DNA from 2 places in the Cytobacillus sp. BC1816 genome. Region 2 is predicted to be linked to the other one. Evidence: riboswitches for the same ligand, from Rfam matches in the RefSeq annotation. Region 2 holds a riboswitch; the other holds the start of a gene.
The links. A riboswitch is a leader RNA that binds a small molecule or an ion and turns the genes downstream of it on or off. The one in region 2 is predicted to bind ZMP and ZTP.

Region 1 (6,072 bases), 250 kb from region 2:
TACAATAAAACAATTATTTTGAAAGAACGCTCTATAGAAGAACATGAAGATATATTAAAAGCTTTTGAACAAAAAGACAGAGAAAAAGCCGGGCACATTGCACGCGTCAACTGGCTTCGGGCAATTGACGAGTACTACTCCGAGGAAAAATGATCAAACGGAAAAAGCAGCCTCCATCGGCTGCTTTTTCTTTTTTTCTAGCTTTTATAGATAATTTCATCGATAATCCCGTATTCCTTTGCTTCTTCGGCAGTCATGAAATAATCGCGGTCCGTGTCCCGCGCTACTTTTTCTATAGGCTGACCAGTTCGTTCTGCAATAATTCCATTAATATGCTCCCTAAGTTTTATGATCCGTTTTGCAGATATCTCGATTTCGGTCGCCTGGCCTCTTGCTCCGCCAAGAGGCTGATGAATCATGATTTCGCTGTTCGGAAGGCTGTAGCGTTTTCCTTTTTTTCCTGCAAGGAGAAGCATCGCACCAAATGATGCGGCCATTCCCGTACAAATCGTTCTCACATCAGGCTTTATATATTGAATCGTGTCAAAGATGGCAAACCCTGCGGTTGTCGACCCGCCTGGACTATTAATATAAAGGGAGATATCCTTTTCAGGAGATTCAGCTGCAAGAAACAGCAGCTGGGCAATCACACTATTGGCAACCACATCATTAATCTCTTCTCCTATCATGATAATCCTGTCTTTCAACAGCCGTGAGTAAATATCATAGGAACGTTCTCCCTTGCTGGACTGCTCAATGACATATGGTATTGCTGTCACCTGTATCCCTCCTGTTCATTGCGGATCTATGCCGCCATACAGAGAGTATTAGAAGAAGATGGAACGGACAGTACAGGCTTTTGGGCATGGCTTTCAAGGGATCGCAGGAAAGGTATTGTTTTTATCAGGATGGACGGGTCTTCCGCAGCCACTGATTGCTGCAGCAGATGAAATAACTTTTCTTCTTCCTCATTTGCAAAAGAAGCCTCAGTCTCATCTTCTACTGGTTGCTGAAGCTGCTTCCGTGCTCGGTTCAGCGAGGACTTCACTGCAAATTCAGTGGTCCGAAGAATATCAGCAATCTCTTTTGTTTGATATTGAAACCCTTCCTTCAGCGTAAAAACAACTGCCTGCTTTAATGTCAGCCTATTAAGGAGATGGGTGATTGCTTCTCCGCCATCAGGGCTGAACTCCTTCATTTCCCGTTCAGGCGCCTCTTGAAGCTTTTCCCGCTTTCTGTTTCTAAGAGTGTCCATCCAGCAATTATAGACAATCTTCTTCAAAAGAGCCTGATTAACTTTCTCGGGCGAATAGCTTTTATATGCGCGGATGATTGCCTCATGGGCTAGATCGTCCCCGTCCCAGCGGTTCTGTGCAAGAAACCGGCTATAACGCTGCAGTGAAGGATAGATATCTGCAATACAGCTTTCCTTCTGCTTTAAGAAATCCCTTGATTTAGCCTGAACTTTCCCTTGCTTCATAAACCTGTTCACTCCTTTAATACATCTCTGCTTCTATAACGGAATAAGAGAACAAAAAGATACGGGGGTTCATATTTTTTATCAGTTTATTCTAAGGATAGCTGATTTTATACTGGTTATATACCTTTTTTGATTTCAGTCCTGCGTGCAGTCAAAAAAAAGCCCCAATCCCTGCGGAATTGAGGCTGCATTTTTATATAATTCGTGACGTGATAATGCCTTCAATTTGATTAACCTGTTCAAGCAGTCCAGGAATCACATCGCCATTGACTTTATTATCGATATCAATCATGGTATACGCATATTCACCGCGGCTGCGGTTCACCATGTCCGCGATATTCAGCTGGTAGCTTGAAATAGCAAGAGTGATTTGGCCGACCATATTTGGGATGTTTTTATGAAAAGCAGTGACACGCCGCTTGCCTGTGTAAGGAAGAGCAGCATTTGGAAAGTTCACTGAGTTTTTGACATTGCCTGTTTCAAGGAAATGCTTCACCTGTCGTGCTGCCATGACAGCGCAGTTTTCCTCAGATTCTTTTGTTGACGCCCCAAGGTGCGGAATTGCTACCGTGTTTTTCATTTTCAGGATATTTTCATTTGGGAAGTCTGAAATATATTTGCCCACTTTTCCGCTTTCAAGGGCGGCAGCCATATCTGATTCATTCACAAGCTCTCCGCGTGAGAAATTCAGAATATGAACACCATTCTTCATCATGCTGAATGTATCTTCATTGAACATTTCCCTTGTATCATCAGTTAAAGGAACATGTACAGTGATGTAGTCGGATTCTGCAAACACCTGCTCAATGGTCATGGCGCGCTGAACATTGCGGGACAAGTTCCAGGCAGTGTCAACCGATATGAATGGATCAAAGCCTACGACATCCATATCAAGTTCAAGTGCATCATTCGCCACAAGTGCCCCGATTGCCCCCAACCCGATGACACCCAGAGTTTTCCCCTTAATTTCTTTTCCGACAAATTGCTTTTTCCCTGCTTCTACAAGCTTTGGAATTTGGTCTCCTTCATCTTTCAGCGTTTTGGTCCAGGAGATGCCGGCAAAGAGATTGCGGGATGAAGCCATTAAGGAAGTAAGCACCATTTCTTTTACTGCATTCGCATTGGCACCAGGTGTATTAAAAACAACAATTCCCTGCTCAGTGCATTTCTCAACCGGGATATTATTTACACCCGCCCCTGCACGGGCAATTGCTTTTAATCGGTCACCCAATTCCATGGAATGCATATTAAAGCTCCGAAGGACAATCGCATCCGGATTGCCGCTTTCATTATCGATTGTAAATTGATCCTTGTTAAACACCTCAAGTCCGCTTGGCGCAATCGCATTCAAGGTTTTAATCGTCTTCACTCTGTCTAAAGTCATGGTACTCACTGGATTCTCCCCTTTTCAACTAACTTTGTCAGATTTTAAAACAGAAAGAGGCAAGGGTAGAATCCCTTACCTCTGCCCAGGCGAACGGCTTCGACACTATGTGCTCCCTCGCGGTGATCCGCGTCTCGCCAGTTACACATAGCCTTTTCGGTTTTTTAAATCTTATCAAAGTCTTCTGAAAACTTCAACCCTTTAAAGCGCTTACATTAATAAAATATTTTTTAATTTTCTAAAGTATATTTTTCTTGTTTTGTACACTATGCTTAATGTTTTATACTTTATATTCCCACAAGAACTGAGCAACTGATCACCGCTATTTCATCTCATTTCTTCGGATATTGCTTCCTTCGTTCCCAATGGGTTATATAAATGAAAAAACATGTTAACCCTAATAAGTATCCTAAATCCTGCAGGTGAAGCAATTGCGTACTTTATTCGTTCTCTTATCAGTCTTGGCCGGCACAATAGGCCTGATCGTATTTCTCGATCATATACAAGGCCATTCATTATTCGAATCCTGGCAGAGCATAAAAATTGTTATCGCTTCTGCAAAAGGGGAAGATTATTTTCTTTTAGTTACTTTTATTTTGGGTTTATTCCTTTTATTCTGGCTGCATATTAGAAAGATAAAATAGTTGCTGCTAAATTTTATGCTCTTTCCATTTACGACGGATTACAGCCACTATAAACAATAGGATAGGAATGACTAACTGGAAAGCAATATGTAAAGTGTACGGTACGATTTTTAGCCCTTCATCCAGATGGCTTTGGTAGCTTGGTGCAATGATTATGGAAGAAAGACATATTATTCCCCCGACAGAATAGGATGTAAAAGCATTCGGCTTTAGCTTAAAAAGGTTATTCATTCCGATTACCGCACTATAGAAGAATACTCCTACTTTAATAAATCCAAGAAAGACAATCAATAATATGATTAGTGGATCAAGTCGCTGAATAAAACCAGCAATTTGAATATAGCCTACAGCAGCCAATGCCGGGAAAGCAGACCGGTCAAGAAGGTCTGCACCAAGAATACAAATTAATACAATGGTGTTAATGGTTAAGTAAAGGCCAACAAACCCAATTGCCATACTTCCAGTCTTCATAATTTTTGTTTCCCGTTTTATTAAAGGAAAGATCATAGAAAATAGGACCAGTTCGCCATATGGAACTGTCATATTAACTGGAAAAATCTCTTTGATTATAGGCTTCCACCCATTTGCAAGGACAGGTCTTAAATTTTCTGCGTGAATCAAATCACTGATCACATAGAAGATAATGATTAGGAATAAAGTAACTGAGATAATCGCAAAGCATATAACCCCTGCCCTCGCAAATACTTCAAGCCCTAAATTCACTGCGTATATCAGAGCAAATACCATACAAATACCCAGTGTTATAATTGACGTTTTTGCATAAGGAGAACTGATCAGCAATTCTTCAATATCACGCAAAACTCTTGAGGCTATATAAATGAAATAAATGATGTACAAATAGCTAATAATGCTTCCCAGGTATTTCCCTAAAATTTTCTTCACATATTCTGTTAATGGCAACGACGGATACTGTTTGTAAAGACGGTAATAGACTGCAAATAATAAAAGTCCTGTAATCGGCGAAAGAATGGTAACAATCCATGCATCCTGCTTTGCGCCGCTGCCGAGATCCAAAAAAATAGCAGTGCCAAACATAAAAAGGACCATAAGGCAGAATAATTGAATTCCATCGATCTTCTCTTTTGGCATAATTCTTCACATCCAAATTATTGTAGTTTAAATGGATCTGTCAGCATTCCTGAGTTCGATATATTAGCCTCTACATTTACGTCTATTTCCGCATTGCTGAAAAGAGTATTCCATTCTTTTTCGTGTCTTTTCCAATACTCTGGATCATCTTTTGATAGCTCTTTACCAAAACCAAATACATCTGCTTCCAGTTCCTGTGCCTTGGTAATCGTTTCCCTAATTTGGTTTTCTGCCTCCTTTTCAAACTTCTTTTCAAGCTTTATCATTTCTTCATTATTACTGATTTCCAAATAACATTCTAATTCAGTAACATTGCCCCTTATCTTTGCGTTGACAATTAAAGCCGGTTCCGGTTTTAACTCTGTCTTAATGTCACTCTTTATACCCTGTGTTGTAATCGTAATATTCTTATTTCCTTTACAAGCCAGCGGGAATGAAGTGCTTTCCACGGCAGATGTGATTAAATGGGCTGTCCTTGCGAATTTCCCATCAAACCAGCCTGCCAATTGATCTTTTTTAAACATCGCCAAACCGCTTACCTCAACAACGGAAGGCTTTATATTCTGCAGATTGGCTGTTTGATTTTCGGACTTTAAGGGCTGGCTTAATTTCACGCCTGATAGCATAAGGTTTTGGCCTTCGCCCGATAAAAGGGAAATTGCCCTGTAAATGGGGATTGCTTCTGAAATGGCGTACATTTTTTGGTTATTTTCGCTGGTGCTTATAATGCTTTTTGTTGGGTTGGATTCGAGAGGCTCCACTACTCCAAGAACTTCTTCAGCAGTAGAATCTCTTGCTATAAAGACAGGAAATGTGGAACGTGACTCTCCTCTTTCAAACACATCAAATATGAGTCCCATCCCAGCTCTCGCAAGAGCCTCTCCTATGATAATCAGGGAGAGGTGAGTTACCCTGTTCTCCCTTGGAATGATGACAGACGCCATGCGATATGCTTCAATAAACGTTTCTGCCTCCACAGTATAATTAATAACAGGAAGACTGCCAGAACCATTTTGGGAGAAGTAGCTCGGATTTATAACTTGATATGTGACCCGATAGCCTGATTCCCTTTCCTTTGGAAGGTCAATGCCAATAGCGATAATTAAACCAACCTCATTTAACTCCCTGTAATTGGAACAGCCAGATAGTAATCCTATAATCAACAGTACCGAAATGGCTTTTCTCATTTGTTCATCCCTGCTCTTTTAATTGACTTTGTTGGAACGGTTGGTCCCAGTTGGGCGTTTTAATAATGAAGGGGACCCCATTCGGATTAAACTGTCTTTTAAATCACTGAACCTTACCGGTGAGAATGGCGCAAAATATGGGACTCCTACTGACTTAAGACTGCAAAGGTGCAGAATAATGCATAGGGAAACTAAGATAATTCCATAGAATCCAATAAAAGCAGCTGCAAAAATAAAGATAAAACGCAATCCGCGTGCTGCATTCAC
Region 2 (6,072 bases):
TGAATCCCTTCAGCCGAATAGCCTCTCTTGATAAGACCTTCCACCACTTCATCTACACGCTTTTTAGTTCTTCCAAACACAATAGCCAGTTCAGGTGACTGAATATCCAACAGGTTGCAAAGCACATCAAATTTTTGTTTTTCATGCACTTCCATATAGTACTGCTCAATATTTTTAACAGTCATTTCTTTCGCTTTGACTTTAACCATTTCTGGTTCCTGCATGAATTTTTCAGCAAGAGACTGAATTCTTTTCGGCATTGTTGCAGAGAAAAGAAGGGTTTGGCGCTCACCTTTAATTTCACTTAAAATTCTTTCAATGTCCTCGATGAATCCCATATTAAGCATTTCATCCGCTTCATCCAGAACTACCATCTTGATGTCGCTTAAACGGATTGTTTTTCTTTCAATATGATCAATTAACCTTCCCGGTGTAGCAGCAATAATATGAGGGCGCTTTTTAAGCGCACGGATTTGGCGGGTGATATCCTGACCACCGTAAACAGGAAGTGTCCGGACTCCTTTTACCTGTCCTATACGGTTTAATTCTTCTGCCACCTGTACAGCAAGCTCCCGTGTTGGCGCAAGGACGAGACCTTGAATACCTTCGTTTAAATCAATCTGCTCTAACAGCGGCACACCGAAAGCGGTGGTTTTTCCAGTTCCAGTCTGCGCCTGGCCAATCATGTCCTTACCCTTCATTCCGATTGGAATTGCCTGTGCCTGAATTGGTGTTGGTTCCTCGAAGCCCATATTGGAAAGGGCTTTTACTATTTCATTACTTAAGCCAAAATCTGAAAAAGTTGTCAAAATATATGTTCCTCCTTGAATTGCATATCTTATTAGGTACTGAAAGATTGTTTTTGTATAAAGACATGGACACTTTACTAGGCTTTCCAGTTTGTATCTCTTTTTTACATTTCCGTTTGCACTATTTTTAAACTTTTTGTAAGTGAAGAATTTTAATTGGGTGAAATGAAAAATACATATTCCTAAAAGCAGTTATTGCAGAAGATCTGTTTTGAGGAATGCTGAAGGCTACAAAGTGGATAAGCAAACATAAAAAGGTGATGCATGATTAGACATGCATCACCTCATTTTAAGCAAAATTATGCTTTTGTTACGTTAGCAGCTTGAGGTCCACGGTTACCTTCAACGATTTCGAAAGTTACGTCTTGACCTTCTTCTAAAGTTTTGAAACCTTCAGTTTGGATAGCGGAGAAGTGTACGAATACATCTTGACCTTCTGAAGATTCGATGAATCCGAAACCTTTTTCTGCATTAAACCATTTAACTTTACCTGTGTTCATTTGTGTTGCCTCCCAATAAATTGTTTTTCACTATAATGTACCATATAAACTTAAACATAAAAAAGTCGCAGCTGCCAGAAATGAGGATGAACGATCGCCTACATTTCTTTGCAGCTACGACTACTTATCCAAAAAGTATATAACGAACTTTACAGCGTTAACCTAATAATAAACGACACCCAGTTATAAGTCAATCCTTTTAAAGATCAATTTTTATTTAGGGATAAATGAACTATTTATGCTTCTCGTGTATTTCAAGCGATTTTCCCGCAGCATGAACAGTATGCTTCAAAAGCATGGAAATCGTAACAGGTCCAACTCCTCCAGGCACGGGGGTAATGGCAAACGCCTTTTCAAAACAGCTGTCATACTCTGCATCCCCAATATTTCCTTCATTATACCCGGCATCAAGGACAATAGCTCCTTCTTTGATCCATTCACCCTTGATGAAGTTAGGTTTCCCTACAGCTGCTACTACAATATCAGCTTGCTTTACAATTTGGGGCAGGTTTTGGGTATATGAATGGCACGTAGTGACTGTTGCGTTTCGATTGAGTAAAAGGGCCGAGACAGGCTTGCCAAGGATCGGGCTTCTCCCTACGACTACTGCATGCTTACCTTCAGCATTCAATTTATAAAAATCCATAATTTCCAAAATGGCTGCAGGTGTACACGAAGGATATTCACCAAATCCGAATGCAGTCTGTCCGTATCCAAGGCTTGTCACACCGTCCACATCTTTTTCAATAGCAATAGCTTCGAAAGCTTTTCGTTCATCTATATGTCCAGGTACGGGATGCTGGAGAAGGATACCATGCACAGAAGGATCATCGTTTAATTCTGTAATCTTCTCTAATAGTTCTTGTGTTGTTGTATCCTTTGACATATGGATACGTTTTGATAAAATGCCAAGTTTCTCACAGGCATTTCCCTTCATCCTTACATATGTTTCAGAGGAAGGGTCATCTCCCACCAAAATAGTGGCTAAACAAGGGACGACATCCTTCCCCTTCAATTCTTCAATTCGATTTTTTAATTGGTCTTTCACATGTTTTGCCACAACATTTCCATCAAGAATAATCTTTTTTTCCATGCATATTCCTCCTATAGGAAAAGCACCTATTCGGCTGACTGACGGGCTTTTCCATTTTATTATGAAAAAAAGAGACAAGGGTATCCCTTATCTCTGCCCAGACGACCGGCTATACATAGACGCAGCTCCCCAGCGGTTCATTCCGCATTGTCGTCAGTCACTGCGATTTTGATAAGCTATTCTAATGAATACATCATACCACAAAAACACAAATAATTAAACTGGAACTTATTCAAACGTTCGTGTTTTTGAAAAAAATAAAAAAGGACAGCAAATACTGTCCTTATAAGTGATATATTTGAGTTAATTAATTATTACCTAAAACAATGAAAGCCCTGCCTCTCTTCCATCCTTGCGGCTCCTAGACCGCGCCAGTGGGAATCAGGTTGGTCGGAATCCTTTCCGACTTAGATGCTCTCTGAGATTTTAATATTAAATGGTAAGAAACTTACTGAAGTAAAAATACGGAGAAGTGTCTGGTTTATAGAAGATGATTAAGAAGAAAATTCAGCATTAAGCTGTCCACACAAATTATTCTTAATTACAAACACATGCTTACTCTTTCAAAATCCTAAAGAGCATAAAACATAATAAAAAGCCGCAGTTTCACAAAAAAAGAAGGTTCGGCTGCCGAACAATCCACGTGAATTAACGACTTCAACAATATACCTCAAATACTTCATTCACTATGTTACCTTATATGGGGTAAAGTGTCAAGAAAATAACTTGTCACTCTCTTATTAGCCTTCTCCTTTATACTCAGTTACATCAAAATAATCAGTTGTGTCTTTATAGTCATTAAAGCCAATATCCAGATCATGAAAATATCGGTGCAGTTTAATAAGAACATCCTTTTCCTTAGTGCCCGACTGCACAGTTTCTGCCAGACTTAGTATTGTGTCCAGGTCATGCTGCAGATCCTTATTCTCTGCTGATATTTTTTTTAACGAGTTTACGATTAATTCAGCCTGTTTTCTTTGTTTAGGCCATTTGACTTTACGGTCTCTTCCCCACCCAAGTGTTTCATTATAATAAGTATGATTGGAGGCAATGAAGTCTCCTAAATCATCGTACATTAATTCCCGTTCGGATGTCTCTGCATTCGCAGAGGTTTTTTGGACCTTGGATTCGTCCTTATTTAAAAAGACAAGTACACTATAGGCTATGGCAATGGCTATGATCATTCCAAGAATTGATAGAGCCCTGTTTAATTTTTTGTTTTTTAGCAATTTGAAAGCCTCCATTTGATTTGTTTAATGTATGCAGAAACTAAATGGATTTATTGCCATTTGAAGATACGCTCCCTGAATGCAAATGTTTTCCATCTTAATACATTCTATGTGAAATCCCCAATCCCCTTCTGCACCACACAAAAAAAGCTTTTAACACCAGGTGTCAAAAGCTATTTCTGGTTTTTCTGCGAAAGGAAAACCTCTATAAAATCAATGATAAAACGTTGCAGGTCAAGTTCCATCGCTATATTATCAAGTGTTTCCGGCGGTTCCTCTTCGGGTTTCGGCCTAAAGTCAGCTATGCTTTTTCCCTTTGCCTTTCCAAACTGTTCAATTCTCACTCTTCGTTTTACATACTTGACGAGATCGGGATTGGTGAGAACACTTAGTACAAGAACATCATGAAGCGGTGCACCCTTAATTCCTGGGACAAGCTGTTGATAAGCCTCATAATAATAATCATAAGCAGGTTGGATTAAATCTTTGAAAGGTGATCGGGTATTATTTGCAATAAAATTAATCGTCTCAGGCCTGATTATCGCTTTATTTGTTACATTAAGAGGAAATATATAAATATTTTTTGCTTTCTCAAGCACTGAATCCGCTGCAATGGGGTCAGCGTAAAAATTCGCCTCAGCCTCTGGTGTTACATTTCCCGGAACCAGAAACGCACCGCCCATTACATAAAATGCATTTACATCTTTATATGCATCCTTTCCATACAGGATGAGCGGCAATGCCAAATCTGTCTGTCTCCCAACACCAACGATCACAAGGTCATTCTTGTATTTATTTACAATTTCAATAATTTTATTTATATCATAAACCTCTATATTATTGCTGAAGTCCTTCGGAGGCTGAATCGGCCCAAGTCCTTCCTCCCCGTGAATTTCAGGATAAAAGACAGCGGTCTCCCCTGATAATGGCCCGCTCGCCCCTGCTATAACGGGAATATCCTCTCTGCCTGCAAGCTTCAGTAAATAAGCAGTATTATTAATAGATTCTTCTTTAGATATGTTGCCATAAGCGCTGACTACACCTACCAAATTAATCTCGGGATGCTGAAGGGCATACATAAGGGCAAGTGAATCATCAACCCCTGAGTCAACAAACATGAGAACATTGTACATAAGTCACCTCCATTACGTATTTAGTCTATAGTATGCCTACGGAATGTCCCTTTTGTTTATGAAAATACTCCTTAAAAAAGAAAACTCCCCAAATTGGAGAGTTTTAAACCAGATCATCCGGATTTACCGCAAAACTGAGTTCCTGGTTCAGCTGGTTTTCAAAATTACTTTCTTCAGCTGTATCCCATTTAAATGCATCAGCCATATATGAAATTACTTGCTTTTGATAAGTTCTTACAGTTTCAATATCAAAAAGAAGTGCTCCTGTTCTGCGATTAAAAAAGTCAACAGGGGTGGCAGCCATTTCATGTTCAATTGCATATTTCAGCTTTGCCCATAATACAATCGGCAGTCCATAATTTTCTGCTTCAGTTCTTTTCGCTTCAATCATGTTAAAAATGACTTTAACGTTTGAACCATACATTTTTACAAGGTGTCTGGACTGTTCTTCTGATAAACCCATACTGGTTCCTTTTTCAGTCTGTAAAACGATAAATTCCTGGAATTTGGATGATCCTCCTACATTCCCTCCTGAAATGGGCAGTGTCTTTGTAATGCTTCCGCTGAATGTCCTATTTGATTCCTGTCTGAATTTTTCAGAAAGCAAATCAACAATAGTTTCGGCCATTTTCCGGTATCCTGTCAGTTTTCCGCCAGCAATTGTCAGCAAACCTGTATCCGACTCCCATATTTCATCTTTGCGCGAAATTTCCGAAGGATCTTTTCCTTCTTCCCAAATTAGCGGACGAACGCCTGCCCAGCTGGATTCAATGTCATTTTCCGAAATTTTCACTGAAGGGAACATGAAGTTAATTGCATTGATGATGTATGTTCGGTCACTTGCAGTCATTTTTGGATTTACAGGATCTGAATCATAGAAAGTATCTGTTGTCCCCACATATGTTTTGCCGTCTCTCGGTATAGCAAAAACCATTCTTTTATCAGGTGTATCAAAGTATACAGCCTGCTTTAAAGGAAATTTTGACTGATCTATAACCAAATGAACACCTTTAGTCAGACGCAGGGCCTTTCCTTTCTTTGACCCGTCTTTCTCCCGGATGGAATCAACCCACGGACCTGCTGCGTTAATGACTTTTTTCGCTCTAATTTCATACACTTTGCCTGTCAGCTGATCTGCAGCAGCAGCACCGCATACTTTTCCTCGTTCATCATATAAAAGTTTTTCGACTTTTAAATAGTTAACAGGCGTTGCACCTTTATCTGCCGCAGCTTTCATTACCTCTATTGTCAGCCGTGCATCATCTGTGCGGTATTCCACATAATATCCGCCGCCTTTAAGTCCATCTT

Region 1: it holds a riboswitch for ZMP and ZTP, as region 2 does, so the genes downstream of both, ACR42H_RS17045 (phosphoglycerate dehydrogenase) here and ACR42H_RS18340 (bifunctional 5,10-methylenetetrahydrofolate dehydrogenase/5,10-methenyltetrahydrofolate cyclohydrolase) in region 2, are expected to answer to the same signal.

The regions. Positions count from the first base shown of each region.
Region 1 covers NZ_CP195611.1:3,360,964-3,367,035, forward strand. Annotated here, with positions in the region: gene ACR42H_RS17030 (GntR family transcriptional regulator) at 1-153, shown strand, start outside; gene clpP (ATP-dependent Clp endopeptidase proteolytic subunit ClpP) at 198-779, opposite strand; gene ACR42H_RS17040 (sigma-70 family RNA polymerase sigma factor) at 806-1,480, opposite strand; gene ACR42H_RS17045 (phosphoglycerate dehydrogenase) at 1,674-2,873, opposite strand; ZMP/ZTP riboswitch at 2,941-3,019, opposite strand; gene ACR42H_RS17050 (GerAB/ArcD/ProY family transporter) at 3,515-4,618, opposite strand; gene ACR42H_RS17055 (Ger(x)C family spore germination protein) at 4,636-5,805, opposite strand; gene ACR42H_RS17060 (spore germination protein) at 5,824-6,072, opposite strand, start outside.
Region 2 covers NZ_CP195611.1:3,607,465-3,613,536, forward strand. Annotated here, with positions in the region: gene ACR42H_RS18330 (DEAD/DEAH box helicase) at 1-809, opposite strand, end outside; gene ACR42H_RS18335 (cold-shock protein) at 1,109-1,309, opposite strand; gene ACR42H_RS18340 (bifunctional 5,10-methylenetetrahydrofolate dehydrogenase/5,10-methenyltetrahydrofolate cyclohydrolase) at 1,542-2,402, opposite strand; ZMP/ZTP riboswitch at 2,491-2,573, opposite strand; gene ACR42H_RS18345 (hypothetical protein) at 3,143-3,631, opposite strand; gene ACR42H_RS18350 (nucleoside hydrolase) at 3,805-4,764, opposite strand; gene ACR42H_RS18355 (glycerol-3-phosphate dehydrogenase/oxidase) at 4,868-6,072, opposite strand, start outside.